3 regions of the Rhizobium sp. P1_E1 genome follow, and region 3 is predicted to be linked to each of the others. Evidence: predicted binding sites of a transcription regulator. Region 3 holds the regulator's gene; each other region holds the start of a gene.

Region 1 (10,621 bases), on a different contig from region 3:
CAATGCGATTCAACATCCGCTCCTTCTTTTGACGCGGACTGTCTCACCTCGCCCGGTCGCGCGCAAGATCGGTCAGGATACCTGCAGCAACGGTAATACGCGCAAGATTGGGATCGCCGCCGTCGCTGAGGGTTGAAAGCTCCTCGAGGATGCGGTTGATGCGGATGCGATCCTGCGCGTGCCAGGCTTGAACCGGAAGCTTTTCCTTGCCGTGATCGGAAAGGGCCGAGATGACGATGTCGCGCCTTGCGCTGGCGATCTGGTCGATGCTGCGGGCAAGCGCCAAATTCTCGTAATGGTCCGAGGTGAGGATCCGCCCGCCAGCCGCCAGCAATCTGCCGATACGGAAGGTCTGCGACACCGCGAAGTAGTTTTCGGCGGCGCGCACCAGGGGCTCGCCGGTGCGTTCGGCAATCTGCATGATCTCAGGCACCAGCGCGAAGCTCTGCAGGTTGGCGATCTCGGCCGCGAGTTTCTCGGGCACGCCCGCCTGGCTATATTCCGCTTGGCGCGGGGCGGCATCGCCGGCCGACTGTTCGGCGAAGGCTGGCTTCAGTTTCTTCAGAGCGGCCTGCAGCCGGCTAATCACTTCTGCCATATCCGCCTTGGTCATGCCGGTCTTCAAGAGCAGCCGCGTCAGAACGGTAAAGCTATGGCTGATCTCCTCGTAGATCCGGTTCTGCATATCGCCGGAAACCTTGCCGTCGAGAGCGTCGGTTTCGGCCCAGAGCCGGGTCAGGTCGAAACCGTCGCGGGCAACGATTGCGGCGCGCACCACTTCCGGTGCCGAAGCTGCCGTCGCGTCCATCATGGCGACGGTGAAGCTTGGTCCGCCACGGTTGATCGCTTCGTTGGCAAGCACGGTCGCGACGATTTCGCGCTTCAGGCGGTGAGTGGTGATATCTCCGGCATTCGACTTCTGCATCTTCACAGGGAAATAATTCAAAAGCGTCGCGATGAAATAGGGATCGTCCGGCAGATCGCTTGCGGCCAGCGCGTCGAAGAGCACGATCTTGGCATAAGATACCAGCACACCGATTTCCGGCCGCGTCAGCGGCTTGCCGGCCGTATAGCGTTCGGCCAGGGTCTGGTCGTCCGGCAGCGTCTCGACCTTGCGGTTCAGCTGGCCGGCGCCCTCGAGCACAGTCATGAAGCGGCCGAGCTGCAGACCGTTTGCCGTGCCCTTGCGTTCGGTCAGTGAGATCGCCAGGGACTGCAGGTAGTTGTTGCGCAGCACCAGGGTCGCCACTTCGCCGGTCATCGAAGAAAGAAGCTGGTCGCGTTTTGCGCGCGTCAGGCGCCCGTCATGCATGGCGGCTGCCAACGCGATCTTGATGTTGACCTCGACGTCCGAGGTGTTGACGCCGGCCGAGTTGTCGATGGCGTCGGAGTTGCAGCGCCCGCCCTTCAGACCGTAGGCGATGCGGCCCTTCTGGGTAACGCCGAGGTTTGCGCCTTCGCCGATCACCTTGGCACGCACTTCCACCGCGGTGATGCGGATCGGGTCGTTGGCGCGGTCGCCGACTTCGGTGTCGGTTTCGGACGGCGCTTTCACATAGGTGCCGATGCCGCCGAACCAGAGCAGGTCGACCGGGCTCTTCAGGATCGCCATCATGATCTCGAAGGGCGTGGCTACGGCCTTGTCGATGCCGATCGCGGCAACCGCTTCCGGCGTCAGCGTGACCGATTTCGCGGCGCGGGAAATGATCATCGCACCCTTCGACAGCACGCTCTTGTCGAAATCCTGCCAGCTTGAACGCGGCAGGTCGAAGAGCCGCTGGCGTTCGGCCAGCGTCTTTTCCATATCGGGGTCGGGATCGATGATGATGTCGCGGTGATCGAAGGCTGATATGAGCCGGATTTTGGGAGAGAGCAGCATGCCGTTGCCGAAGACGTCGCCCGACATGTCGCCGACGCCGGCGACGGTGAAGGGCGTCGTCTGGATATCGGTGTCCATTTCTCGGAAATGGCGTTTCACGGTTTCCCAGGCGCCGCGGGCAGTGATGCCCATCTTCTTATGGTCGTAACCGGCCGAGCCGCCGGAGGCAAAGGCGTCGTCCAGCCAGAAGCCGGCTTCCTGCGCCAAGGCATTGGCGGTGTCGGAGAAGGTCGCAGTGCCCTTGTCGGCGGCGACGACGAAATAGGGGTCATCACCATCGAGCCTGACCGTATCCTTCGGCGGCACGATATCGGCGCCCGATATATTATCGGTGATCGAAAGCAGCGTGCGGATGTAGGTCTTGTAAGCTTCACGGCCGGCATTGAAGATCTCGTCGCGGCTGCCGCCGACAGGAAGCTTCTTCGGATAAAAACCACCCTTGGCGCCGACCGGCACGATCACCGCGTTCTTGACCTGCTGGGCCTTGACGAGGCCGAGCACTTCGGTGCGGTAATCCTCGGCGCGATCCGACCAGCGAAGGCCGCCGCGCGCCACCTTGCCGAAGCGCAGGTGAACGCCTTCGACCTCGACGCCATAGACGAACATCTCGCGGAAGGGTTTCGGCTGCGGCAATCCGTCCACCAGATGCGGATCGAGCTTGAAGGCCAGCATCGGCTTCGGCGAGCCGTCCGGGTTCTTCTGGAAATAATTGGTGCGCAGCGTCGCATCGACGATATTGACGTAGCGGCGCAGGATGCGATCGTCGTCAAGGCTCGGCACGTTTGCAAGCTCGGTCTCGATCGCCTGATGCAATTCGGCAAGCTTCTTCACGCGAGCCTTCTCCGAAAGCCTGGTGTCGAGCGTGTCATGGAAGAGACGGAAGATAGCAGCGGCGACACCGGGATATTTGTCGAGAGTCGTCGCGATATAATCCTGCGAATAGGCGATGCCGGCCTGCCGGAGATAACGCGCATAGGCGCGCAGAACATTCGTCTCGCGCGCCGAGAGCCCGGCCGAAAGGATCAGCCGGTTGAAGCTGTCATTGTCGATCGTGCCGGCGAAGGCGGCGACGAAGGCTTCCTCGAGGGCGGCGCCGTAACGCTGCAAGTCGATTTCGCCGCCGTTGCGGGCCTCGAGCTCCATGTCGTGCAACACGACGAGTTTGGTTTCTCCATCAGCGGCAGGCACCCCGATGTCGAAGGTGCGTTCGCTGACGACATTGAAGCCGAGATTCTCGAGGAGCGGCACTCGGCGCGACAGCGCCAGCTGGCCGCCGGCGTGAAAGATCTTCAAGGAAAGGGTGCGTCCCTGTTCCTCCTGGCGATGGTAGAACTGGATGCGAAGCGGCTCGCCGGCGGCGCAGGCGCCGATATCGGCGAGGTCGGCCACGGTTTCCTCCGGGGTGAAGGAATCCTGGAAGGCTTGGTCGACGGATATCTTCGGCGCCTTGGCCCCGGCCAACGCCTCGAAACGGTCGTCCCAGCGGGCCGTGATTTCGCGGATCGCCTGCTCGAGCTTTGCCTGCGGAATGCGCGGCGTCTTGCCGCCCGAGCGGCCGATGATGAAATGCACGCGCGCCACGCCCCCTTCCGGGAAAGCCGGGTAATAGGCAGAGACACGGCCGTCATAAACAGTCTTCAGATAGGTGCCGATCCGTTCGCGTACGATCGAGTCATATTCCTCGCGCGGCACGTAGATGATCACCGAGACGAAGCGGTCGAAATGGTCGATTCGCGGCAGGACGCGCACGCGCGGCCGATCGGCCAAGTCATTGATCTGTTCAGCAAAACTTGCAAGTAGCGTCGTGTCGATCTGGAAAAGGTCGTCGCGCGGATAGGACTCAAGCGTGTTGTCGAGCATGCGGCCGGAATGGCTCATCGGGTCGAAGCCGAAATGTTCCTTCACCTTCTCGATCTTGGAACGTAGCAGCGGGATTTCGGAGGCGAGCGAGGTATAGGCCGTCGAGGTGAAGAGGCCGACGATGCGCAGTTCGCCGGTGACGTTGCCCTCAGCGTCGAAGCGCTTGACGCCGACGTAGTCCATATAGGCCCGGCGATGGACGATCGATTTCACATTCGCCTTGGTGACGATCAGGAAGTCGGGGCCGTCGAGGAAGGCAAGGATCTCAGGCGTTGTCGTTACGGCGTCCTTGCCGGTGCGCAGCACCAATACATCGGGATTGGAAAGGATGCCGAGGCCAGCACCCTTGTCGCGCTCGACCTTGGCATTGCTCCCCTTGCCGGAATAGACATATTCCCGCATGCCGAGGAACGTGAAATTTTCATCGCGCAGCCAGGTCAGGAAAGCGACGGCTTCGTCGCGATCGGCCTTCTTCCGGCTGGCGCCATTGGCCGCAAGCTCTGCGATCACTCCGTCAATCTTGGAAAGCATCGGCTTCCAGTCGGAAACCGACAGGCGGACCTGTTCGAGCACTTTTTCGATGCGTTTGACGAGATCGGCGGCCTGGGCGGAATTGAGGGGCGCAATATGAAGCTGGATATGGCTGACGCGGTTGGCCGGATCGCTTGGGTGATCGGCGGAATAAAGCGCCGGCGCCTTGCCCTTCTCCATGATCAGGATGGGATGCACGGCCATGAACAGGTCGCGATAGGTGCTCGTCACTTCGCCCATGACCGATTCAAAAAGAAAAGGCATGTTCTGGTCGGTGACCGAAAGCACCGAGACCGCGATGCCGTCAGGCGTCACATCGGCAATGGTGTCGATGCCGACACGAGGCACCTTACCGTTCCAGGCGGCGAGCTCCTTTGCCGAATGCACGGCGGAGAGTGCCAGCATCTCCGGCGTGTAGAGTTCGAGATCGTCATTGCTTGCCCGGCCGAAGAGAATTTCCGGATCGAGATGCGCGTCACCCGTCGCCTTGGCGATCTTGCGCGCGCTTTCGATCTGCTTTTCCCGTTTCGGATTGTTTCTGGCAGCCATGGATCGCCTCCCTCAATGTCTGATTTTTCGCAAGCTAGCAGAAGATTCTTCGAAAAAATCTCTAAAAGAGCGGACCGAAGGATTGTTTTGATGCTTTTTTGGCGCTGGAAATGAGAAATTGTAAGAGATTTTCCGCTTTCGTCGCCAAACGAAAGGGAAAGTCCCGTCTCCCGGTTTTTCGTCCCGGCGAACATTTCCACGCTCGCATGAAGAATGGTTGACAGCGTGGCGTCAAAAAGATCATCAAACGCGGTCATCATTCGGATCTTGGGTATCATGTCGGAAAATGCAGCGGGCGCAGTCATCGTCATTTCCAGCCATGTGGTGCGTGGCTCGGTCGGAAACCGGGCAGCCGTCTTTGCATTGGAGACGCTCGGTCATCCGGTCTGGGCCATGCCGACCATCGTGCTGCCCTGGCATCCCGGCCACGGCCGCTCGACGCGGCTGACTTTTGCGGAAACGGATTTCGACGCGGCGATCGACGATCTGATCCGCGCGCCCTGGATCGGCGAAGTCAAGGCGGTGCTTTCGGGCTATTTCGGCAATGCCGCCCAGGCGCGCTCCGTCGCTCGGCTGATCGGTGCGCTCCGGCAAAACAATCCCGAGCTGCTCTATGTCTGCGATCCCGTCATGGGCGATCTCGGCGGCCTTTACGTGCCGGAAGCAACTGCAGAGGCTATTCGCGATCATCTCATTCCGCTTGCCTCGCTCGCGACGCCGAACCGGTACGAGCTTGCATGGCTTTCGGGGGCGGCCCTCGAAGACAACAGTACGATCATGGAGGCGGCGCTCGCGCTCGGACCATCGCGCATGCTCGTCACTTCAGCCGTGCCGATGATGGCGGGCGGTACCGGCAATCTTTATCTTTCCGGTCGCCACGCGCTTCTTGCCGAGCACCGTGTCGTCGAAAACCCGCCGAATGGTCTCGGCGACCTGCTCGCCGCCGTCTTCCTGTCGCGCCTGCTTTCCGGGCTCGAGGACGAAAAGGCGCTGCAGCTTGCCACCGCCAGCGTCTTCGAGGTGCTTGCGCGGGCCGTCAAGCGCGGCAGCAACGAGTTGATGCTGGCAAGCGATGCTTCCAGCCTTTCAACGCCGATGGCCATGGTGCAGATGCGCCGGCTCGTGCACCCGGCGCAGCGGCGGAAAAAGTGACGCATCTGCCAATATGTTCATTTTGCGGTGCAGCAGTTGATCTTGTCGTCCGCGCGCGCTAATCCAGAAGCATGCAGCGTTTTCCAAACCCTCTTCTGGACGGCTATCGCAACTTCATGAACGGGCGCTATTCCGACGCCCGCGACAGGTATCGGCAGCTTGCCGAAAACGGTCAAAGTCCCCATACGCTTGTCATTGCCTGTTCGGATTCTCGCGCGGCACCGGAGCTGATCTTCGATGCCGGCCCGGGCGAGCTCTTCGTCATCCGCAACGTCGCCAACATGGTGCCGCCCTACGAGCCGGATGGCCATTTTCATTCGACGTCGGCCGCACTCGAATTTGCCGTGCAGGTGCTGAAGGTCTCGGATATCGTCGTGATGGGTCACGGCCGCTGCGGTGGCATCCGCGCTGCGCTCGATCCGAATGCCGAGCCATTGTCGCCCGGTGACTTCATCGGCCGCTGGATGTCGCTGGTCAAACCTGCCGCCGAGCAGATCCAGAGCAACGACGTGATGACGGCCGCCGAGCGGCAGACGGCGCTGGAGCGTGTCTCCATCCGCAATTCAATCAACAATCTCAGAAGCTTCCCCGATATCAAGGCTCTCGAGGAGGCGGGAAACCTTCATCTCCACGGCGCCTGGTTCGACATTTCTACCGGTGAACTGTGGGTCATGGACGCCGAGACACGCGACTTCATTCGTCCCGAAATCTAGGGACATGCCAGTTTATCACTTTTTTAAGGATTGTTGTTAAGCTCGCCGTCAATTGGTCGGGTACGACCGAGGTTTTGATCACCGTGGCGATTGGCGATGAAGTTCGAAACCATCAAAAAGGTTATCCTGGCCGCTATCATGCTGCCCTTCGTCTTCATGCTCATCGAAGGCGTCGTCGTCATACGTTCTTCGGTCACACAATACAGGAACCTTGAAAAGGACCGGCAGTTCGCCGATGTGCTTGCCCGTGGCGGGTCCATCGCCGCCACCGAGATCCTGAGTGAAATCGGCGCCACCCGCCGCTACCTCGCACGTCCAAACAGCCGGACTGCCGCCGACATGTTGCAAAGCCGGGTGACGCTCGATCGGGAGCGCCGCGCTTTTTATGCCAGCCTGCCCTCCCGCGATGCGCTCGACGAGGGGCTCGTCGGCGAATTATCGATTCTCAGCCTTGCCTACAGCCGCATCATCGCTGCGCGCAGCGCCGTCGACCAGGGGCGTTATACCGGCAGCGATCCCGGTTCCATCTACTGGTATGCGGCTCTCAAGCAGCTTGCTGTCGTCGATGCGCTCTCACCGCTGATCAGCGATCCGGTGCTGCTTGAGAAATCCAACCAGCTGATGGGCATCCTGCTCACCTATTACGGCGAAAGGCTAATTACCGGCGTTGGCACCCGCTACCTCGATCACGGTGTTTCCGCCAGATTGCCGGTAGAGCTCTTCGTGCAGGGCAAGGTCATGCTCGGCGAGGGCATGGATCATATGGTCTTCCATTCCTCCGCGCCGATCGTGCGCGACATCGTTGCCTATCTCGGCCGCAGCAACCAGGTGAAGGCGAATGCGATCACCGATGCCATTCTCGCCGGATCGCGGCCGACAGGCGCCGTGCATGACGTCTGGGCCGCTGCGCAGAGCGAACGCATGACCTTCCTGCAGCAGAAGATGATCGAGGCCGCAAAAGATATTCACGAGACCGGCGAAAATCTTTCCATGCGCTCGCACATTCACCTGACGCGGATCCTGGCGCTGTGTGCCGGCCTGCTGATTCTCGCCACATTGGTGATGGTGCTGGCGGCAAAGGGGCTGCGGCTGATCGACCGGCTGACGCAGGATAGGGAGGCGCTGGTGGGCGAGTTGCGTAGCGCCGCCCAGACCGATCTTCTGACCGGTCTTTACAACAGGCGCGGCTTCGAGGTCGCTGCATCTGCGCTTCTCACACAGGCCGAGCATGGATCACGCTGGATTTCCGTTGTGCTCTTCGACCTCGATCATTTCAAAAAGATCAACGATATCAACGGGCATGACGCCGGCGATGCCGTACTCCGGCAGGTCGCGGGCGTTGCACGTGAGAATTTTCGTTCCTTCGATCTCTTGGTGCGCCATGGCGGCGAGGAGTTCCTGGCGCTTCTGCCGGATTCGACGCCTGACGATGCCGCAATCGTTGCCGAGCGCGTGCGGCTGGCAATCGAGGCGGCGGAAATCCCGCTGCCGAGCGGCGATGTTCTCAAGGTGACGGCGAGTTTCGGGTGCGCCGGACGGCCAAATGAAGCCTCCAACCGGAACTTCGAGGATCTGGTCAAACGTGCCGATCTGGCGCTTTATGCCGCCAAGGCCTCCGGCCGCAACTGCGTCATCTCGGGACCGACCCTGCCGGCCCCGGCCCAGGAGGAGCGACGCAAGGCGGCGTCGGGCGGCGGCTTTGATTTCCGCAAATGAAAAACGCCGCATGTCGCAGCGGCGTTTTCGGGTATGGGTGTCGATGAAGGCTTATCTACCGAGAAGGCCTACCTGCCGTCGATCTCCTGGCCGATATAGGCGATCGCCTGCTGGTAGACGCTGGCGGCGTTCCAGCCCTGGATGGCGACGAAATTGGGCTCTCCAGGCTGATAGCCGGCGCCGGCGCGCCAGCCATGGCCCTTGAGGAAATTCGCTGTCGAGGCTAGCGCGTCGGCGCGGGAACCGACCATGTCGACGCGGCCGTCGCCGTCGCCGTCGGCGCCGAAGCGCACGACATTGCGCGGCAGAAACTGCGTCTGGCCGATTTCACCATGGGCGGCACCCTTGGCCTGAGGGCTCAGATACCCCTCGGAGACGAGTTGGAGCGCGGCATAGAGCTGGTCGGTGAAATATTCAGAACGGCGGCAGTCATAGGCCAGGGTCGAAACAGCCGATAGCGTATGCTGGTTGCCCATATAGCTGCCAAAACCGGTCTCCATGCCCCAGATCGCAATTAGCGGGCCGGCCGGAACGCCGAAACGACGCTCTATCGAGGCAAAAAGCGCCTGGTTGGCGGCCTTCATGCTGCGGCCGCGGGAGATGACCGTGGCGCCGCCGCGTTTCTGCATGAAAGCGTCGAAGGAGAGCTTGAAGCTCTTCTGGCCGCGGTCGGCGGCGATCGTCGGCTTGTTGTAATTGACGTTGGCGAAGGCGCGGTCGAGGACCGAGCGGCTGACGCCGTTTGCCGCCGCTTCCTGCTTGAAATCGGCGACCCAGGCAGTGAAGCCGCTGCTATTATTGCCGCATTGGGCGCTCTGGGCCGCTGCCGGCAGCGCGTGGAGAACGCCGGCTGCCGTAAACGCCGCCAGAAGGAATGTTGTCATGCGCATGAGGAACCCCGCTCCGGTCTGCTGAAGCGCGCCGCGGCCGATCGGGACCATGCGACGCGCTTTAAATCTTCGTTCTGTTCATGTCGTTGCCCCAAAACCGCTACACGGTCTCGGGCGGCATAGCTTGGCTTGACGCCGGGCAGAATGCCAGCCGAAGGCGATTTTGTCACGATCACCTTTTAGTAAGCGCTTATGGATAGAGGGCGCCTACGGCTCGGCAAAAAGCCCTGCCTTCATCAGCAGGGCTTTAGCATATTATGGTTTACAAATGGTATCAGGCGGCCTGCTTGCGCGGCTTGACAAGGCCGCGATTGACGAGCAGCTCGGCGATCTGAATGGCGTTCAACGCAGCACCCTTGCGCAGGTTGTCGGAGACTACCCAGATATTGAGGCCGTTTTCGACCGTTGCATCCTCGCGGATGCGCGAGATGTAAGTCGCATCCTCGCCCGCCGATTCATATGGCGTGATGTAGCCGCCGTCCTCGCGCTTGTCGATGACGAGGCAGCCTGGTGCATCGCGCAGGATGTCGCGGGCCTGGTCGGCAGTGATCTCGTTTTCGAATTCGATGTTGACCGATTCCGAATGACCGATGAAAACCGGCACACGCACCGCCGTGCAGGTGACCTTGATCTTCGGGTCGAGCATCTTCTTCGTCTCGGCCAGCACCTTCCATTCTTCCTTGGTGTAGCCGTCCTCCATGAAGACGTCGATGTGCGGGATGACGTTAAAGGCGATACGCTTGGTGAACTTCTTGTTCTCGATCGGATCGGCCACGAAGACGGCGCGCGTCTGGTTGAACAGCTCGTCCATGCCGTCCTTGCCGGCGCCGGAGACCGACTGGTAGGTCGAGATGACGACACGCTTGATCTTGGCGAAGTCGTGCAACGGCTTCAGCGCCACCACCAGCTGGGCGGTCGAGCAATTCGGATTGGCGATGATGTTGCGCTTGGTGAACTGGCTGATGGCATCCGGGTTCACTTCCGGCACGATCAGCGGCACGTCGGCGTCGTAGCGCCAAGCCGAGGAATTGTCGATGACGATGCAGCCCTGCTGGCCGATCTTCGGCGAGAACTTCTTGGAGACCTCGCCGCCGGCCGACATCAGGCAGATGTCGGTATCGGAGAAATCGTAATTCTCCAGATTGGAGACCTTCAGCGTCCGGTCACCGTAGGAAACCTCGGTGCCCTGCGAACGCGAGGAGGCGAGTGCCACGACCTCATCGGCGGGGAAGCCTCGCTCGGAGAGGATGTTGAGCATCTCCCGGCCGACATTTCCGGTCGCTCCCGCAACTGCTACTTTGAAACCCATTTCTCAAGCTCTCTTTCTCTTC
Region 2 (8,052 bases), on a different contig from region 3:
GGATCAGCACGGAAACTGGCATGTGCTTCGAGCCCGAGCCGCCAAGGGCGAGGGTCCGCTTGGGATCGGCGCTTCGGTTCTTCTCGTCGATCACAAGGCCAATGTGTTTATCGCCATTCCCGCGCCGGTCGACCCCACCGATGCGAACAATCAATCTTTCAGGGAGCAGCAATGATGTACGACGTTATTCTACCAGCCGGCATTGGGATTGTTCTGATCTTCGGCATCGGTTTTGTCCTCGCCTCTCTTTACACGCGCTCCAGCCGCGATGAGGCCTATGTGCGCACCGGTCTCGGCGGCCAGAAGGTCGTGCTCGACGGCGGTTCGGTCGTCCTTCCGATCTTCCATTCGACCGCGCGGGTCAACCTGAAGACGCTGCGGCTCGAGGTTCGCCGCGGCGAAGGCGATGCACTGATCACCAAAGACCGCATGCGCGTCGATATCGGCGCCGAGTTCTATGTGCGCGTCAAACCCGATGCCTCCTCGATTGCGCTTGCAGCGCAGACACTCGGCAATCGCACCAATGACGCCGAGGCCCTCCGCATCCTGATCGAGGCGAAATTCGTCGACGGTCTTCGCTCGGTGGCCGCGACGATGAATCTCGACGCGCTGCAGGAACAGCGCATGGATTTCGTCAAGGCCGTGCAGGAAGCTGTCGGCGCCGATCTCCAGTCGAACGGCCTCGAACTCGAATCCGTGTCGCTGACACGCCTCGACCAGACCGATATCAAGCATTTCAACGCCAACAACTTCTTCGACGCGCAGGGCCTGGCGGCATTGACCCGCATCACCGAGGGACGCAAGAAGGAGCGGAACGAGATCGTTCGCGACACCGAAGTCGCCATCGCCCAGAAGGATCTCGAGGCCCGCCAGCAATCGCTGACCATCGAGCGGACGAAGCGAGAGGCCGAACTCAGCCAGGAAAGAGACATCGCCAACAAATCCGCGGCGACACGCGCCGAAACCGCGCAGCAGGAGCAGGCCGCAAAACGCGCCGAGGAGGAAGCCCGCATCGCCTCCGAACAGGCGATCGCCGAACGCGAGGCATCCGCCAAGCAGGCTCGCGAAAGCGCCAACATCGACGCCGCCCGCGCCGTCCAGCAACGCGAAACCGAAGCCAAGCGTGACCTCCAGATCGTGGCACAGGAGAGCGCGATCGCCGTTGCCAACAAAAGCCGTGAAGAATCCGAAGCGAAGGCGGCTGCGGAAACGGCCCGCGCCCTGGCGATCGCGGCAGAGGAAAAAGTCGGCACAGCCAAGGCGATCGAGATTGCCGAACGCGAGAAGCAGATTGCCGTGATTGATGCGCGCAAGAAAGCCGAGACGGAAGCAACCGCCGTCACCGTCGGCGCGGAGGCCGAAAAGCAGGCAGCAAGCGACCAGGCCGAGGCCATCAAGACGCTCGCAACCGCCGAGGCGGATGCGGCGATCATCAAGGCCAAGGGCATTCTCGAAACCGGCAAGGCCGCGGCCGAGAGCGAAGCATTGCTCAACGACGCTCGCAACAAGCTGAGCTCTGCTATCATCGAGTTCGAGATCACCCGCGAACGGATCCGCATCATTCCGCAGGCGCTCGCCGAGGCGGTCAAGCCGATCGAGAAGATCTCCGATATCAGGATATTCGATACCGGCGGCATGCTCGGCCGCGGAAACGGAGCGACCGGCGGAAACGGCATCGGGCTCGGCGAAGGGCTGGCCAGCCAGCTCCTCTCCTATCAGGCGAATAAACCGATCCTCGACAAATTGCTGAAGGAAGCCGGCTTCGACGGCGACGATGCCATCTCATCACTTCTTGGAAATCTCGATGGCGCAAAACCGGCAAGACCGGCAACCGCCGCAGCCCCGGCAAAGCCGGCAACACCGGCCCCAGCCCCGACACAAACGATCATCCCTCCGGCCGCGAAGCCGGCACCAAAGAAGGACTGATCACCGCGCAAGCGGGTCTGGACTAGAACAGGATGATTTTAGGCCGGTTCGGCCTAAAATCTGAATCCTGTTCTAAATTAAATAGTTAGAGCATGATGTTGCCCGAAAACCGCACATACTTTTCGGCATTATGCTCTATCTCACCCAACCCGTTGCCAGCGCGCCTGCCCAGTCGGCACGGCCCTTTTCGGCGGCCAGTGCCGACATCGCCATATGGTCATAGGCGACGGTTCGGAACTGCCATATCCATCCGGCCGCCGTCTTTTCCAGAATGGCGTAGCTCGCCAGCGGGTGGCCGACTTCCACCTTGTGGTAATAGGGCAGCTCGTCGTCATAGGCCGCGCAGCCGACGCTGCCGGGGTTGACGATGAGACGGCCGTCGGAAAGCCTGATAGCGCGGGGGATGTGGCTGTGGCCGCAAAGGATCAGCGGCAGGTCGATGCCGTCGGCCAGCGCCTCGATTGCCTCGATCGGCTTCAGGAAGACGAAACCCTCCGGCGAAACGGATTCCAGCCAGTAGAGATTGTCGTCCTTCGGCGTCGCATGGCAGAGATAGACCTCATCGCGATAGACGGTATCGAATGGAAGACTACGGATCCAATCGAGATGGGCTGGCGACAATTGGTGATAAGCGGCGGCATCCGAAACATGCAGCGCCGCCGGATCCTGTTCGATCAGGTAGCGGTCGTGATTGCCGCGGATCGAGGTCAGGCCGAGCGGCATCAGCAAGTCTGCCGTCTTGCCGGCTTCGAGCGGCCCGCTGAAGAAATCGCCGAGATTGACGATCTCCTCGATCCCCTGTGCACGAATATCCGCAAGCACCGCCTCGAGCGCCAGATGGTTTCCGTGGATATCGGCAATTGCCGCAAACCGCATTTTTTAGCTCCCTCGATAGGTAGAATAGCCATAGGGCGAAATCAGCAGCGGCACATGGTAATGCGCCGTGACGTCGGCAATGCCGAAGCGGATCGGCACGAGATCGAGGAAGGCCGGATGCGGCAGCGGCGTGCCGCTCGCCCTCAGATAATCGCCGGCGTGGAAGACCAGCTCATAGGTACCCGCTCGAAAATTTTCGCCAATGAGGATTGGGCCGCCATCAACCCGGCCGTCGGCATTGGTCTCGACCGTCTTCAGATGCCTGCGGATCTCGCCGTCGAGCTGGAAAAGATCGATCCTCAGGCCCTCGGCCGGCTTGCCGAGGGCGGTGTCGAGAACATGCGTGGTCAGTCCGGTCATGGGGCTGGCTCTTTGATGATAAAAGGGGTTTGGAAGAAGAATTCTTCCAGATTGTTGCCTGGCCCGTCGCGGTCGACGACCAGGAAGTCTGAGGCTTGGTCGAGCGCCATCAGCGGATGATGCCAGACATTGGGGCGGTAGTTTACGCCCTGGTCGCCGCGCGCCAGAAACACCTGCGGCCTGCCCGGGCGGCCGTTCTCGTCCTCGGAGACGATGACGAGAAAAGGACGGCCCGAGACCGGCGAGAAACTCTGGCTGCCGAGGGGGTGGCGCTCCATCATCCCGACGTCATAGGGGAAGCTGCGCGGCTGTCCGCGAAAGAGGTTGATGATGACGCGTGCGCCCTCGCCCGTCGCATCAGCGGTGGCCAGCGCATGAAAACGCTCCGTCGTGCCGCCATTGATGAACCGCATTGAGGCCGGATCGGCCTCAATCACCTCGCCGAAGGGAGCGAAGGCGGATTTGGTGAGCGGGCGGATCTCGAGAAATTCGGACATGGCTTCATTCGCCTTGGGCATGCCAGTAACGGACAGCATCGATCGCGGAAAGAAGCTCCGGCAGCGTGCGATAGGTCGCCTCCCATATGTTCGACGGACTGAGATCGAAGACTTCCTCGAGGATACGGTTACCCATGCCACAGATTCTCGTCCATGGCAGATCGGGATGCTCAGTCGCAAATTCCGGATGGTTGACGAGCAGTCGGGACGCCGCCGCACCGATGGTGAAGTGGCAGAAGGCAACAGCCTTGAAGGTGAGCTTGTCCCCGGCGAACGCCGCCTCATCCATTCCGCCGACGAAAGACAGCGCTTCGGATGCCGCCTCATACATTTCATTGAGATAGTCGATGGCGCGCCGCTCTTTCATTCAGCCTCCGGCAGCATCGATGTCAGCCGCAGCAGCGCGATCCGTTCGACCTGCGCCGTCGCGGTCACAAATTCCTCATGCCGATCATTGCCGATCCGTGTTTCGAACGCCGACAGGATATCGACCTTGCCAAGCCCCTTGACGGCGATGATGAAGGGAAAGCCGAATTTTCCGACATAGGTCGAATTGAGTTCGGTGAAGCGGGCATGCTCGGCTGGGCTCAAGCGATCGAGACCGGCGCCGGCCTGCTCCTTCCGGCTGTCCTCGGTGAGTTCGCCCGATATCGCGAGGCGCCCGGCAAGGTCTGGATGGGCACGCAGCACGCCGAGACGCTCCTGCGGGCTTGCCGCCCGGAACGCGGCGGTTAGCGTCGCATGCACGCCGGCCGCCGTCAGCGGCTCCGTCACGGGGCCGGCGTCATAGGCGCGCTCGGCGATGAAAGGCGAATGTTCAAAGACGCCGCCGAAGCGGGAGACGAAATCCTCGCGCGACACCATCAAAGCGCTTCCGGCTGATGGTGCTTGTGCCAGTGTTCGGCAATCTCGATGCGGCGTGGAATCCAGACATTGTCGTGCTTCAGCACATATTCGATGAAGCGCTTCAGCGCCGCTGCCCGACCGGGACGTCCGACGAGGCGGCAATGCAGGCCGACTGACATCATCTTCGGGCTGCCCGCCTTGCCTTCCTCATAAAGCGTATCGAAGGCATCCTTCAGATAGGTGAAGAACTGATCGCCGGCATTGAAGCCCTGCGGCGTCGCAAATCGCATATCGTTGGTTTCGAGCGTATACGGAATGATCAGGAAGGGTTTCCCGTCGACGCCCTTCACCCAGTAAGGCAGGTCGTCGGCGTAGGAATCGGAGGAATAAAGGAAACCGCCCTCCTCCTGCACCAGCCGAAGCGTATTGTCGGAAGGCTTGCCCTGATACATGCCGTAGGGCCGCTCGCCGGTGAGTTCGGTGTGCAGGCGCACGGCTTCGAGGATATGCTTGCGCTCCAGATCTTCGGGAAAATCCTTATATTCCAGCCAGCGGTAACCATGGCTGGCGATTTCCCAGCCGGCCTCTTTCATCGCGGCGACGGCCTCGGGGTTGCGGGCCATCGCCAGCGTCACGCCGTAGACGGTTGCCTGCACCTTGAGGTCGGTGAACATGCGCCAGAGCCGCCAGAAGCCGGCACGCGAACCATATTCGTAGATCGATTCCATGTTGAGGTTGCGCTGCCCTGGCCAGGCGGCCGCACCGACGATCTCCGACAGCAGGTTTTCGGAAGCCGGATCGCCGTCGAGGATCGAGCTTTCGCCGCCCTCCTCATAGTTGATGACGAACTGCACGGCGACGCGTGCCTCGTCCGGCCATTTCGGATCAGGCGTCAGACGCCCGTAACCAACGAGATTGCGCGGATAAGTCTCGGATACCATCAAATCACCTTCTGAAAAGACGGGGAACGGTAGCATCCGCAGCCGGAATGTCGAGACGGAAACTGCTCGACCGGATTTTGCCTTTACGGCACAAGCCTTTAGCTCATCAGCAGATTCAAGCGATTTTGCGCGCGCTGACCTTGCCCATCGGATGCAGCGAATGAACGCGGAAAGGACCGCCCGTGCCCTCCTCAATCATCAGCGCCACGTTCGAAACCGTGACAGGCTCGGTGAGGACAGGCTCGAAGATCGTCCGCAACACCGGCTCGATGCGCGGCATGTCGATCGCGTTGACGGGACCCGTCACCGGCATATGAAAGCGGAACTCCTCCATCACGTAAGGGTTACCCCAGCGATGCAGATTGGCAAATTGCGTCGCCGACAGCCCGTCCGGATCGCTGCGCTCGATCTCAGCCTCGCTGAGCGGCGCGCGGAAACGATCGAATTCCTGGACGATCGCCGAAGCGAGATACTGGATCTGCTCGCAGGGAGTGCTCGGCAGCAGGCTGTAGAAATTGCCGAGCCGGGCGACTTCGATACGCGGAATCTGGAAGGGAACAAAGGTCCCGGAAAAACGCATCAGATCGCGCAGGAGTTGCGATTCGGGCATGTCGCGGGACAAGTGGAACGGCGCCTTCAAAACGCCGTGAAATCCGTAGCGCCGCGGCACGGCGGTATGGAAGGCGATCTCGTGAATGCCGAGGCCACGGACGGCAGGAGGCTCCATCATATCGCCCGAAAACACGTTTCGGCCAAGCCAGTTGGCGGCCACGAGCGACAGCGGATCGCTCGCCGGAGGCGTGAAGCAAATGGCATAGCGCATGCAATTTCCTCCATCAAGGAAGTGAGCGCCGGTGAGATCCGGCGCTGTCGATGCGCAAGCAGATAGGTGATTTGCATGACAGAATAACGAAACGCAGCGCCGCCTAATTCACGTTTAACGTGAAGCCGTCGCAATGTGGCTTGAAATTGCGAAGCTTTCCGGCAGCAAAAATCCGCAGTCTGTATCGCCTGCGATACATATCGCCGCCTCCGCCAGCCGGTGGGCGAGGCCGAAGCTGACCTTGAAGCCGCCGGTCAGCGCGATCAGGCGCCGGTGATCGGGATGGCGGCCGATCATTGGATCCCGGTCGATCGCCTTCGGACGAAGCCCGGCCCAGCGCTCGACAACGGGAGCGTCGCGAAGCGTCGGCACGATGCCGCGCGCCGCCTCGATCAGCACGTCGAGCTGGGCGTCGGTCGAGCTGGGATCGTCAAAACTGTTCTCGCTGGTGCTGCCGATTGCCGCGTGCCCGCCCTCATGCGCGATGACATAGAGCCCGTCGAGAAAGATGGTCGGTAGCGCCGGGTCGATATCGGCTTTCAATAATGCTGCCTGCCCTTTGACCGGCTGGCCGAGCGGTTGTTTGAGCCCAGGCGTCAGTTCTTGCAACAGCGGAAAGGACTGATAGCCGGCGGCGAGGATGCAGCGGCTGAAAGCCAAGGTTTCACCGCCTATGTCGGCCGTGCCGCGATCGGGATCGAGGCCGGCAACTCTAGCATGCTCGATGATGCGCACATGTTTTGCCCGCCGCAGGAAGGCGGTGAGCGCCGCGATTAGTAAGCGGGGCGCAACACGGGCGGCGAGCGTGTCGTGCACGAAGCCGCTCTCGCCGGCGGATGCCTCGATCCAGCCATCGACCGGCGGACTATCGAGCACATGCCAATGGAAGCGGCGCTCGCCCACCCGCCAATGGCGCTCGGCGTCTTCGAAATGGCCGCGCGCTATGCGGTTGAGATGCGGCTTCGGCAGCGGGATCAGCCGTCCGGACCTGTTATACCCGGCGGAAAGCCCGGTCTCGGCTTCGAGCGCTGTGATTTCGGCTTCGAGCGAGACCAGTGCATCGAACTGGAACTGCTTCTTCTCCGACCATCGGTCCGGCATATGCGGCATCAGCGCGCCGAGCAGGCCGCCGCTTGCACCTTCGCCCAACCTGCCGGCGTCAGCAACAAGAGTACGGATGCCCCGGCGCTCGGCATGGACGGCCGCCCAGAGCCCCATGATGCCGCCGCCGACGATCAGCAATTCTGAGGACGATTGACCTGAGACCGGCTGAGGACTATCGGCTTTTTCCATGAGAGACGTGAACCCCGATCAGATTGGCGCGGGCGCGCCGCAGCCGCTCGAATGGCGCGACGGCGATATGCCCTATTCCACCGCCTTTGGCGATCATTTTTATTGCCAGACCGATGGGCGGCTGGAATGCGGCCACGTTTTTCTCGCCGGTAACGGCCTGCCGGAACGCTGGAACGGGCAGAGATTCCGGATCGGAGAACTCGGCTTCGGCACCGGCCTGAACTTCGCCGAAACTTGGCGGCAATGGAAGCTCCACCGTGCCGACGGCCAGCACCTGCATTTCACCTCCTTCGAACTCCACCCGATGCGCGGCGAAGAAATCGGCCGGGCGCTGTCGCACTGGCCGGAGATCGATGCCGAACGTCAGGTGCTGACGGCGGCTTGGCCGGAAATACCGGCCGGTATCGTGCGACTCGATCTCGACGCCCAGACGACGCTCAGCGTCGTATGCGGCTATGCCTTGGACGGCGTCGCGGCAGCCGAAGACGAC
Region 3 (10,621 bases):
TATTGTTTCTCCCACTTCAGGCGTCACGGTTTCCAAGGCGCCAGTGCGCCGCGATATCGGCATCAAGCGCCGCTACGCCGCCGAGCGCCGGTTCCAGGCCTATGGCATCGCCGCCATCACCTTCGGCCTCGTCTTCCTCTTCATCCTGTTGTGGACGGTGATCGGCAAAGGCTACACCGCCTTCCAGCAGACGGCGATTACCCTGCCGATCGAATTCTCCGAGAAGACGATCGACCCGAACAATAAGCGTGCGACCGACCCTTCGGTGCTGATCGCCGCCAACTACCCGGTTCTCCTACGCGACGCGATCGTCAAGCAGCTGAACGTCAATGCCGCAAGCCGTCCCGATGTGCGCGATGCATCCGCGATGCTCTCCAAGGGTGCGCCGGTCCAGCTGCGCGACATGGTCGTCGCCGATCCGTCGATCATCGGCAAGACGGTCAACGTCACGGTACTCGCCGACGCCAATGTCGACAGCGCCAACAAGGGCCAGATCGATCTGTCGGTCGATGAGAAGAACCGCAAGGTCAACGACAAGCAGGTTGCCTGGATGAACGAGCTGAAGGCGAGCGGCGCTCTCCACAAGCAGTTCAACACCGGCCTCTTCGTCAATGGCAATTCCAGCCGTCCGGAGGCCGCAGGCCTTGGCGTCGCCCTGATCGGCTCGCTCTACCTGATGCTGATCGTGCTCGTGCTCGCTCTGCCGATCGGCGTCGCCGCCTCGATCTATCTCGAGGAGTTCGCGCCGAAGAACAAGCTGACGGACCTGATCGAGGTCAACATCAACAACCTCGCCGCGGTTCCCTCGATCGTCTACGGCCTGCTCGGTCTTTCCGTCTTCATCAACTTCATCGGCCTGCCGCGCTCGGCTTCGCTGGTCGGTGGCCTGGTGCTGACGCTGATGACCCTGCCGACGATCATCATCGCGACGCGTGCGGCGCTGCGCGCCGTGCCGCCGTCGATCCGTGCCGCAGCGCTCGGCCTCGGGGCGTCGAAGATGCAGATGGTGTTTCACCATGTTCTGCCGCTCGCCATGCCCGGCATCCTCACCGGCACGATCATCGGCCTGGCGCATGCGCTCGGCGAAACCGCGCCGCTGCTCTTGATCGGCATGGTCGCCTTCGTCGCCAACGCGCCGACGACACCGCTCGATCCCTCGACGGCTCTGCCCGTGCAGGTCTATATGTGGGCCAACGAGGCCGAACGTGCCTTCGTTGAGCGTACTTCGGGTGCCATCATCGTCCTGCTCCTGTTCCTGATCGTCATGAACATGGGCGCCATCCTCTTGCGTCGTCGCTTCGAGCGCCGCTGGTAAACGGAGTTAAACATCATGAACATGTTGACAGAAGCTGCAGTTGAAAAGGCGCTGGATCACAAGATGAGCAACGTCCCGTATAAGATGATCGGAAAGGATGTCTCGGTTTACTACGGCGAAAAGCGCGCGCTTTTCGATGTGAACCTGAACATCCGCGAAAACACCGTAACCGCCCTGATCGGCCCGTCTGGCTGCGGCAAGTCGACCTTCCTGCGCAGCCTCAACCGCATGAACGACACGATCGACGGCTGCCGCGTCACCGGCAAGATCACGCTTGATACCGACGATATCTATGATCCCGATATCGACGTCGTCGAACTTCGCGCCCGCGTCGGCATGGTCTTCCAGAAGCCGAACCCGTTCCCGAAGACGATCTATGAAAACGTCTCCTACGGCCCGCGCATCCATGGCCTTGCCAAGTCGAAGGCCGATCTCGACCAGATCGTCGAGACCAGCCTGCAGCGCGCCGGTCTCTGGAACGAAGTCAAGGACCGCGTGCACGAATCCGGCACCGGCCTGTCGGGCGGTCAGCAGCAGCGCCTCTGCATTGCCCGTGCCGTCGCCGTCAGCCCTGAAGTCATCCTGATGGACGAGCCCTGCTCGGCGCTCGACCCGATCGCCACCGCCAAGGTCGAGGAGCTGATCCACGAGCTGCGCGAGAACTACACGATCGTCATCGTCACCCACTCCATGCAGCAGGCCGCGCGCGTCTCGCAGCGCACCGCCATGTTCCACCTCGGCAATCTCGTCGAGGAGAACGACACCGACAAGATGTTCACCAATCCCGACGATCCGCGCACCCAGGACTACATCATGGGTCGCTTCGGCTGATCTTGGCGACACCAAGCCTTCCCGTTATTCGAGGATAAAGCCCCATGGCATCGACACATATTTTTTCTGCCTATGATGATGATTTGAAGTTCCTGTCCAGGCGGATTTCCGAAATGGGCGGCCTGGCCGAGCAGATGGTCAGCGAAGCCGTGCGCGCTCTCGTCAACGGCGATACCGCGCTGGCGCAGAAGGTCATCTCCGACGACGTGATCCTCGATCACGCCGAACGCGAAATCGGCGACAAGGCGATCGTCACCATCGCCCGCCGTCAGCCGATGGCTTCGGACCTGCGCGAAATCATGGGTTCGATCCGCATCGCCGCCGATCTCGAACGTGTCGGCGACCTCGGCAAGAACACCGCCAAGCGCGTCATCGCCGTCCAAAGCACCGGCGTTCCCCGCAAGCTCGCTCGCGGCCTCGAGCATCTGTCCGAGCTGGCGCTCGTTCAGCTCAAGGAAGTGCTCGACGTCTACACCAATCGTTCCGCCGACAAGGCGAATGCGATCCGCGAACGGGACAATGAGATCGACGCGATGTACACCTCGCTGTTCCGCGAGCTCCTGACCTACATGATGGAAGATCCGCGCAACATCACCAGCTGCACACATCTTCTCTTCTGCGCCAAGAACATCGAGCGCATCGGCGACCACGCCACCAACATCGCTGAGACGATCTATTACATGACGACAGGCGCTCAGCCGGAAGGCGACCGTCCGAAGGACGACAGCGCCAACACCGTCGGCGCGGTCACCGAATAACCGCCCACACCCCGCCACTTGCGTGCGCGCCCATCCGGGCGCGCACGAGGTCGCAGCCAATTTCTGAATTTGCGCAGGATGCATTGCTTAAATCACCCCCGGTTTAAGGATCATGCGCGAGGAGACCGACACGCATGATCCCGAGAGTTGCAGTTGTTGAAGACGAGGAAGCCCTCAGCGTGCTTCTTCGCTACAATCTCGAAGCGGAAGGCTTCGAGGTCGATACCATCCTTCGTGGCGACGAAGCCGAAATGCGGCTTCAGGAGCGCACGCCCGATCTTCTCATCCTCGATTGGATGCTGCCCGGCGTCTCCGGCATCGAGCTCTGCCGGCGTCTGCGCATGCGGCCGGAAACCGAGCGCCTGCCGATCATCATGCTGACGGCGCGCGGCGAAGAAAGCGAGCGTGTTCGCGGATTGTCGACGGGCGCCGACGATTATGTCGTCAAGCCCTTCTCGACCCCCGAGCTCGTTGCCCGCGTCAAGGCGATGCTGCGGCGCGCCCGCCCCGAGGTGCTGTCGACGGTACTGAAATGCGGTGACATCGAGCTCGACCGCGAGACCCATCGCGTCCATCGCAAGACCCGCGAAGTCCGCCTCGGCCCCACCGAATTCCGCCTGTTGGAATTCCTGATGTCGTCACCGGGTCGGGTCTTCTCCCGCTCGCAGCTTCTGGACGGCGTCTGGGGCCACGATATCTATGTCGACGAGCGCACCGTCGACGTCCATGTCGGCCGCCTGCGCAAGGCGCTGAATTTTTCCAACATGCAGGACGTCATCCGCACCGTCCGCGGCGCCGGTTATTCGATGGAAGCCTGAGGGCTTCCATTTGAGTTGCTGACAAATCCCTGGCAAAACCGCGACGTCATCCTCGGCCTCGTGCCGAGGATCTGCGCTCGGCACAAGGCCGAGCATGACGGAGGAAAACCTGAGCTTCCATCCAGCAACAAAAAAACGGGCCACTCGGCCCGTTTCTGCATTCTAACGATGGTCAGCCCGCTCAGCTGGCCCGCGCGGCTGCCCGGCGGCGTTCGTTGACCGGCTGGTAGGCAAGCTTCTGGTGGTAGCTGCAATAGGGCGAATTGTCGGGGGATTCGCAGCCGCAGAAATGGAAGTCGTCCTTCAGCGGATCGCCGACCGGCCACTTGCAGGTGCGTTCGGTCAGTTCCGTCAGGCCGAGGCGTCGGGAAATCGGCACGACCACGTTGCCTCTCGGCACGTATTCCATTTCCTCGATCGTTTCGATCTCGATCTCTTCCTTCAGCATGGTCGCGCCCTGCTGGCGGGTAACGGTGCGCGTGGCGACCCGTGAGGTGTAGTTCGGTGCGCGCGGCGCCGATGTATTGCGCTTTGGCGTTCGTGCGGCGGTGTTGGTGCCGCCAGCCTTGGCACGGCCTGGAAGGCTCAGCCGGTGCACTTTGCCGATGACCGCATTTCTGCTGACTCCGCCAAGCTGCGCAGCGATCTGGCTGGCGCTCAGTCCTTCGGCCCAAAGTTTCTTGAGTTTCTCGACCCGCTCGTCTGTCCAGTTCATGCCCTGTCTCCACCTTTTGCGTTGGTGATGGCAGAATCCCTCACCGTTGTCCCGGGAGCTCCGAAACAAGAAACGCTTGATCAATTTTGGTGACTAGTTCCGCCGCATGCAGTCTAGTAATTGATCTTTAACCTAGTGTGAGGCTGACTCCGTGACAAGAGTCGCATGAATCCGGATGAATCGAATTCGTAGTTTTCCCCAACTTGCTGCCTCTGCGTGGCATTTCTGCAATAATGCCTGTTGAAGACTGAAAATGCCGCTGTACACCCTTGCTGCATACGCTAAGGGCGCAGTTTTGTTGACATTGCAGCGCGAAAAGGAAATAGTGCCCCTCGCCGCCGCAAGGCGGCATTTTTGATTTTTCGGGCCTGGTTTCCTTAGCCGGAGTCATTGCCCGGCAACTTTGATGGAGATCGCGCCATGGCTGAAGCCGCGCCGCTTTATGACACCTATTCTCGTGCCCCGCTGCGGTTCGAGCGAGGCGAGGGCGTGTGGCTGATCACCGAAAGCGGCGAGCGATATCTCGATTTCGGCGCTGGCGTTGCCGTCACGTCAGTCGGCCACAGCAATCCGCATGTTGTGGGCGCACTGAAGGAGCAGGCCGACAAGGTCTGGCACCTGTCGAACATCTATGAGATCCCCGGTCAGGAACGTCTGGCAAAGCGGCTGACGGACGCCACCTTCGCCGACAAGGTGTTCTTCACCAATTCGGGTGCCGAGGCGCTCGAATGCGCGATCAAGACGGCGCGCCGCTATCAGTTTTCCAAGGGCCATCCCGAGCGCTTCCATATCATCACCTTCGAAGGCGCCTTCCACGGACGGACGCTGGCGACGATCGCCGCCGGCGGCCAGGAGAAATATCTCGAAGGCTTCGGCCCCAAGGCGCCGGGTTTCGATCAGGTGGCTTTCGGCGACATCGAAGCGGTCCGCGCCGCGATTACCGATGCCACGGCTGGGATTCTCATCGAGCCAGTGCAGGGCGAGGGCGGCGTCCGTCCTGCCACCACCGAATTCATGAAGGCGCTCCGCCAGCTCTGCGACGACAACGGCCTGCTGTTGATCCTCGACGAGGTCCAGACCGGCGTCGGCCGCACCGGCAAGCTCTTCGCCCATGAATGGGCGGGCGTCACCCCCGACATCATGGCTGTCGCCAAGGGCATCGGCGGCGGTTTTCCGCTCGGCGCCTGCCTTGCCACTTCAGAGGCCGCCTCCGGCATGAAGGCCGGCACGCATGGCTCGACCTATGGCGGCAATCCGCTCGCCATGGCCGTCGGCAGTGCCGTGCTCGACATCATCCTTGCCGATGGCTTCCTCCAGCATGTGCGCGACGTCGCACTGGTCTTCCGCCAGGGCCTCGCCTCGCTGAAGGATCGTTATCCCGATGTGATCGAAGATATCAGAGGCGAGGGGCTGTTGCTCGGCATCAAGGCTGCCGTTCCCTCCGCCGAACTGCTGCAGGCGATCCGCGCCGCCCATCTGCTCGGCGTACCCGCCGGCGACAACGTCATCCGCCTTCTTCCGCCCCTCGTGGTTACCGCCGAGGAAGCCCGCGAGGGCCTTGCCCGCATCGAGCGCGCCGCCGAAAGCATTCGCGCCTCCAAGGTCAAGAAGACGGCTTGAAGAGATTGCCGCCTTCGGGCGCAGCACAGGTAAGAAGACGATATGAGCCCTAAACATTTCCTCGATCTTTCGGCGGTCACATCAGCCGATCTCAGAACCATCATGAACGATGCGCTCGCCCGCAAGCAGGCCTTCAAGGCCGGCAAGGGCGACAAGCCGCTCGCCGGCAAGATGCTGGCGATGATCTTCGAGAAGCCGTCGACGCGCACCCGCGTCTCCTTCGACGTCGGCATGCGCCAGCTCGGCGGCGAAACGCTGTTCCTGTCCGGCACCGAGATGCAGCTCGGCCGCGCCGAGACGATCGGCGACACCGCCAAGGTGCTGTCACGTTATGTCGATGCGATCATGATCCGCACCACCGAACATTCGCGGCTGGTCGAGCTTGCCGAGCATGCGACCGTGCCTGTGATCAATGCGCTGACGGATGACACCCATCCTTGCCAGATCATGGCCGACATCATGACCTTCGAAGAGCACCGCGGCCCGATCAAGGGCAAGACCATCGCCTGGACCGGCGACGGCAACAATGTGCTGCATTCGCTGGTCGAGGGTGCCGCGCGTTTCGGCTACCGCATGAACATGGCCGTACCCCTTGGCTCCGAGCCCAAGGATCACTATCTGAACTGGGCCCGCAATGAGGGCGCCGAAATCATGCTCTGCCATGATGCCGACCGTGCGGTCGCCGGCGTCGATTGCGTGGTGACCGATACCTGGGTCTCCATGAATCAGGAACATCGGGCCCGGGGTCACAATGTCTTCCAGCCTTATCAGGTCAACGCGGCCTTGATGGCGAAAGCCGGCAATGATGCATTGTTCATGCATTGCCTGCCCGCCCATCGCGGTGAGGAAGTGACGGACGAAGTGATCGACGGTCCGCAATCCGTGGTCTTCGATGAGGCGGAAAACCGTCTTCATGCGCAGAAGTCGATTCTTGCTTGGTGCCTGGGCGCGATCTGAACCATAATCGGACGTCGCGAGTCACAAACTCGCGACCGCGTGAGCGAAGGGCACGCTGGCCCATCGCTCTAAACTAGGAGTGAAAGCCATGGCAGAAGCTGCAGCCGCCCTCGGCCAGTTTGATTTCGCCGGCGATGACCATGTCGTCCCCTTCCAGGTGGAGGGGCTGGATGTGCGCGGCCGCGCCGTCCAGCTCGGCCCGATGCTCGATGCGATCCTCGAGCGCCATCATTATCCCGCACCCGTTGCCCGGCTGCTTGCCGAAGTCGTCGTGCTGACGGTGTTGCTCGGCACCTCGCTGAAGTTCGACGGCAAGTTCACGGTGCAGACCAAGGGCGATGGCCCGGTCGATCTCCTCGTCGCCGATTTCTCGACGCCGGAAAATGTCCGCGCCTATGCCCGTTTCGATCAGGCGCTGCTCAACAAGGCGATCGAGTCTGGTGAAACCGAGCCGGAGCAACTGCTTGGCAAGGGCGTGCTCGCCTTCACCATCGACCAGGGCAAGTTCAGCCAGCCTTACCAGGGCATCGTCGCGCTCGACGGCACTACGCTCGAAGAAATTGCCGGCGTCTATTTCCGCCAGTCGGAGCAGATCCCGACGCGCGTCCGCCTTGCCGCCGCTGAACTCTTCGATCGTGACGATGCCGGCAAGCCGCGCCATCGCTGGCGGGCAGGCGGCCTCGTCGCCCAGTTCCTGCCGGAAGCGCCGGAGCGCATGCGCCAGCCGGATCTCCACGGCGGCGACGGCGACACCGGCAACCGCCCGCATGGCGAGGACGATGCCTGGGTCGAAGCCCGTTCGCTAGTCGAGACCATCGACGCCGATGAACTCACCGACCCGCTTGTCGGTACCGAACGGCTGCTGTTTCGCCTGTTCCACGAGCGCGGCGTGCGCGTCTATGAACCGCGCGCCGTCTTTGATCGCTGCAGCTGCTCGCGCGACAAGATCAAGGGTGTGCTGAAGGGTTTTTCGGCCGAAGAGATCGAAGCCAGCCAGGAAGATGGCGAGATCGCCGTCACCTGCGAATTCTGCTCGACCACCTACCGCTTCGAGCCGGCCGAGCTTCAGCCGGCCGAATAGTTCTGAAAAGAGGCGGTGCGCTATCGCCTCAGTTAAGCACGCGCAGCAGCCCGGGGGAATCCAGCGAGAAGGCGGGGATGTCGACATCGAACATCTCGCCTTCATCCGTTTCCATTTGGTAATGGCCGAACATCAGCCCTGAGGGCGTGTCGAGCGGGCAGCCGGAGGAGTATTCGTAGGTGTCGCCGGGGCTGAGCCGCGGCTGCTCGCCGACGACGCCGGGACCGGTGACCTCGTCCACCTGTCCGTTCTGGTCGGTGATGTTCCAGTAACGGTTGACCAGGCGAACGGCGATGCCGGAATTGTTGCTGATAACAATCCGGTAACCCCAGACATAACGATCGTCGTCCGGATCGGATTGCTCCTCCAGATAGAACGGTTCGACTACAACTTCGATGTCTCTTGTGAGGGCGCGATACATGCCTTGCACCTTAGTCAAGATATGTTACCCGTATCTTATAAGAGGCCCTGTCCGTCAAGAAACGGAACAATTATCATCGCTGAAACGGCTATGGTTCGAAGGGTTTTCGATCGTTAAGCCTAATTGTCAGTGTTAATTCCGGTTCGGAACGCCGCGGCGGGCAAACTTGTTCCCCCGGCCTCACTTTGTGAGATCCGGCACGGCCGAACCCCAAATGAGGTCCGGCCGCCTTTATCCCTAGGTCAGGCCGAAACCTTGGCAAGCGCCCGCGCGAAATCCTCGATCAGGTCGTCGGTATCCTCGATGCCGGCCGAAAGGCGGACCGTACCAGGCGAGATGCCGAGTTCGGCGCGCGCCTCTTCCGTCAGGTTCTTGTGCGTCGTCGTCGCCGGATGGGTGATCAGGCTCTTGCTGTCGCCGAGATTGTTGGAGATTTTGACGATCTCAAGCGCGTTCTGCAGCGCGAAGGCCGCATCCTTGCCGCCCTTCAGCTCGAAGGCGACCAGCGTCGAGCCGCCGGTCATCTGCTTGGCGATGATATCGGCCTGCGGATGGTCCTTGCGGCCGGGATAGATCACCTTGGCGATCTTGCCTTGCTCGGCCAGGAAATCGGCGATCTTCGCCGCATTCTCGGTCTGCTGGCGCACGCGCAGCGGCAGCGTCTCGATGCCCTTCAGCAAAGTCCAGGCGTTGAACGGCGACATCGCCGGGCCGGTATGGCGGAAATAGTCGTGCAGGTTCTCGTCGATCCATTCCTTGTCGGAAAGGACAACGCCGCCGAGGCAGCGGCCCTGGCCGTCAATATGCTTGGTGGCGGAATAGACGACGATATGGGCGCCGAGCTCCAAGGGCTTCTGGAAGAGCGGTGTCGCAAAGACGTTGTCGACGACGACCTTGGCGCCGATCTGGTTGGCGAGCTTGGCGACGCCTGCGATATCGATCACTTCGAGCGTCGGGTTGGTCGGGCTTTCCAGGAAGAACACCTTGGTCTTCGCCGTGATCGCCTTTTCCCAGTTCGCAAGATCCCGGCCGTCGATCAGCGTGCAATCGATGCCGTATTTCGGCGCCAGCGTCTCGACGACCCAGCGGCAGGAGCCGAAGAGGGCACGTGCAGCGACGATATGATCGCCGGCCTTCAGCTGGCAAAGGATCGCCGCGGTGACGGCGGCCATGCCGGAAGCGGTGGCGCGGGCGTCTTCGGCGCCTTCGAGCATGCACATGCGCTTTTCGAACATGTCATTGGTCGGGCTGCCGTAGCGGGCGTAAATGAAGCCCTCCGTCTCGCCCTTGAAGCGGGCTTCGGCTGCCTCCGACGTCTCGTAGACGAACCCTTGCGTGAGATAGATTGCCTCGGACGTCTCGCCATATTGCGAACGCAGCGTGCCGCCGTGGACGAGTTGGGTTGCCGGGCGCCAGGTCTTGCTCATGCCATCACCTTCACATAACAAAAAAACCGGTCGCAAAAGCAGACCGGTTTCAACCCGGTCTTTTTAGCCACTTGTTTAACGTGGCTGCAAGCCGACCGGCCAAATCACCACGGGATAATTCTGCAATACTGCTGTTAGCTGCTTGCGTCAATTCCCCGAGTTTGGTTTTGTCGGCGGCAAATGATGGATGAGGCATGATGGCTCGTGAAACGGGAATTCTGGCGGATCGCGCGATCTCCGCGCTGTTCGAAACGGAGCGTCTGATCTCCGAACGGGAGCTGGACCGTGACCAGATCCAGCCGGCAAGTCTCGACCTGCGCTTGGGCGCCAAGGCGTTTCGCGTGCGCGCCAGCTTCATGCCCGGCCCCTCGCATCTGGTGTCCGACAAGCTCGACCGGCTGAGCCTGCATGTGATCGATCTCTCCGAGGGGGCGGTGCTCGAAACCGGCTGCGTCTATATCGTGCCGCTGATGGAGAGCCTGGCGCTGCCGGCCGACATGTCGGCCTCGGCCAATCCGAAGAGCTCGACCGGGCGCCTCGATATCTTCACCCGCGTCATCACCGATTACGCCCAGGAGTTCGACAAGATTCCATCAGGCTATGCCGGCCCGCTCTATCTCGAAATCAGCCCACGCACCTTCCCGATCGTCGTGCGCCGCGGCTCGCGCCTGTCGCAGA

What was found. Region 3 encodes PhoB, which activates phosphate uptake and scavenging genes when phosphate is short. Its sites were predicted from a motif close to TGTCATNNANCTGTCAT; they were not measured.
Region 1: the regulator PhoB is predicted to act here: its motif matches at 5,026-5,042, upstream of AC1D1Z_RS08575 (NAD-glutamate dehydrogenase).
Region 2: the regulator PhoB is predicted to act here: its motif matches at 6,345-6,361, upstream of AC1D1Z_RS06545 (DUF1045 domain-containing protein).

Annotation. Positions count from the first base shown of each region.
Region 1 covers NZ_JBFUAY010000015.1:21,734-32,354, forward strand. The annotation lists gene AC1D1Z_RS08570 (MFS transporter) at 1-16, opposite strand, end outside; gene AC1D1Z_RS08575 (NAD-glutamate dehydrogenase) at 44-4,819, opposite strand; gene pdxY (pyridoxal kinase PdxY) at 5,096-5,971, shown strand; gene AC1D1Z_RS08585 (carbonic anhydrase) at 6,043-6,684, shown strand; gene AC1D1Z_RS08590 (GGDEF domain-containing protein) at 6,781-8,400, shown strand; gene AC1D1Z_RS08595 (lytic murein transglycosylase) at 8,469-9,290, opposite strand; gene AC1D1Z_RS08600 (aspartate-semialdehyde dehydrogenase) at 9,565-10,599, opposite strand.
Region 2 covers NZ_JBFUAY010000010.1:53,925-61,976, forward strand. The annotation lists gene AC1D1Z_RS06505 (OB-fold-containig protein) at 1-175, shown strand, start outside; gene AC1D1Z_RS06510 (flotillin family protein) at 172-1,926, shown strand; gene AC1D1Z_RS06515 (metallophosphoesterase family protein) at 2,062-2,802, opposite strand; gene uraH (hydroxyisourate hydrolase) at 2,806-3,162, opposite strand; gene AC1D1Z_RS06525 (ureidoglycolate lyase) at 3,159-3,659, opposite strand; gene AC1D1Z_RS06530 (HepT-like ribonuclease domain-containing protein) at 3,664-4,026, opposite strand; gene uraD (2-oxo-4-hydroxy-4-carboxy-5-ureidoimidazoline decarboxylase) at 4,023-4,523, opposite strand; gene puuE (allantoinase PuuE) at 4,523-5,446, opposite strand; gene AC1D1Z_RS06545 (DUF1045 domain-containing protein) at 5,562-6,269, opposite strand; gene AC1D1Z_RS06550 (NAD(P)/FAD-dependent oxidoreductase) at 6,384-7,562, opposite strand; gene mnmC2 (tRNA (5-methylaminomethyl-2-thiouridine)(34)-methyltransferase MnmC2) at 7,561-8,052, shown strand, end outside.
Region 3 covers NZ_JBFUAY010000006.1:90,589-101,209, reverse strand. The annotation lists gene pstA (phosphate ABC transporter permease PstA) at 1-1,315, shown strand, start outside; gene pstB (phosphate ABC transporter ATP-binding protein PstB) at 1,331-2,146, shown strand; gene phoU (phosphate signaling complex protein PhoU) at 2,191-2,904, shown strand; gene phoB (phosphate regulon transcriptional regulator PhoB) at 3,039-3,722, shown strand; gene AC1D1Z_RS04655 (GcrA family cell cycle regulator) at 3,904-4,437, opposite strand; gene AC1D1Z_RS04650 (aspartate aminotransferase family protein) at 4,858-6,057, shown strand; gene argF (ornithine carbamoyltransferase) at 6,100-7,014, shown strand; gene AC1D1Z_RS04640 (Hsp33 family molecular chaperone) at 7,103-8,095, shown strand; gene apaG (Co2+/Mg2+ efflux protein ApaG) at 8,124-8,516, opposite strand; gene AC1D1Z_RS04630 (O-succinylhomoserine sulfhydrylase) at 8,759-9,943, opposite strand; SAM riboswitch at 9,986-10,064, opposite strand; gene AC1D1Z_RS04625 (2'-deoxycytidine 5'-triphosphate deaminase) at 10,138-10,621, shown strand, end outside.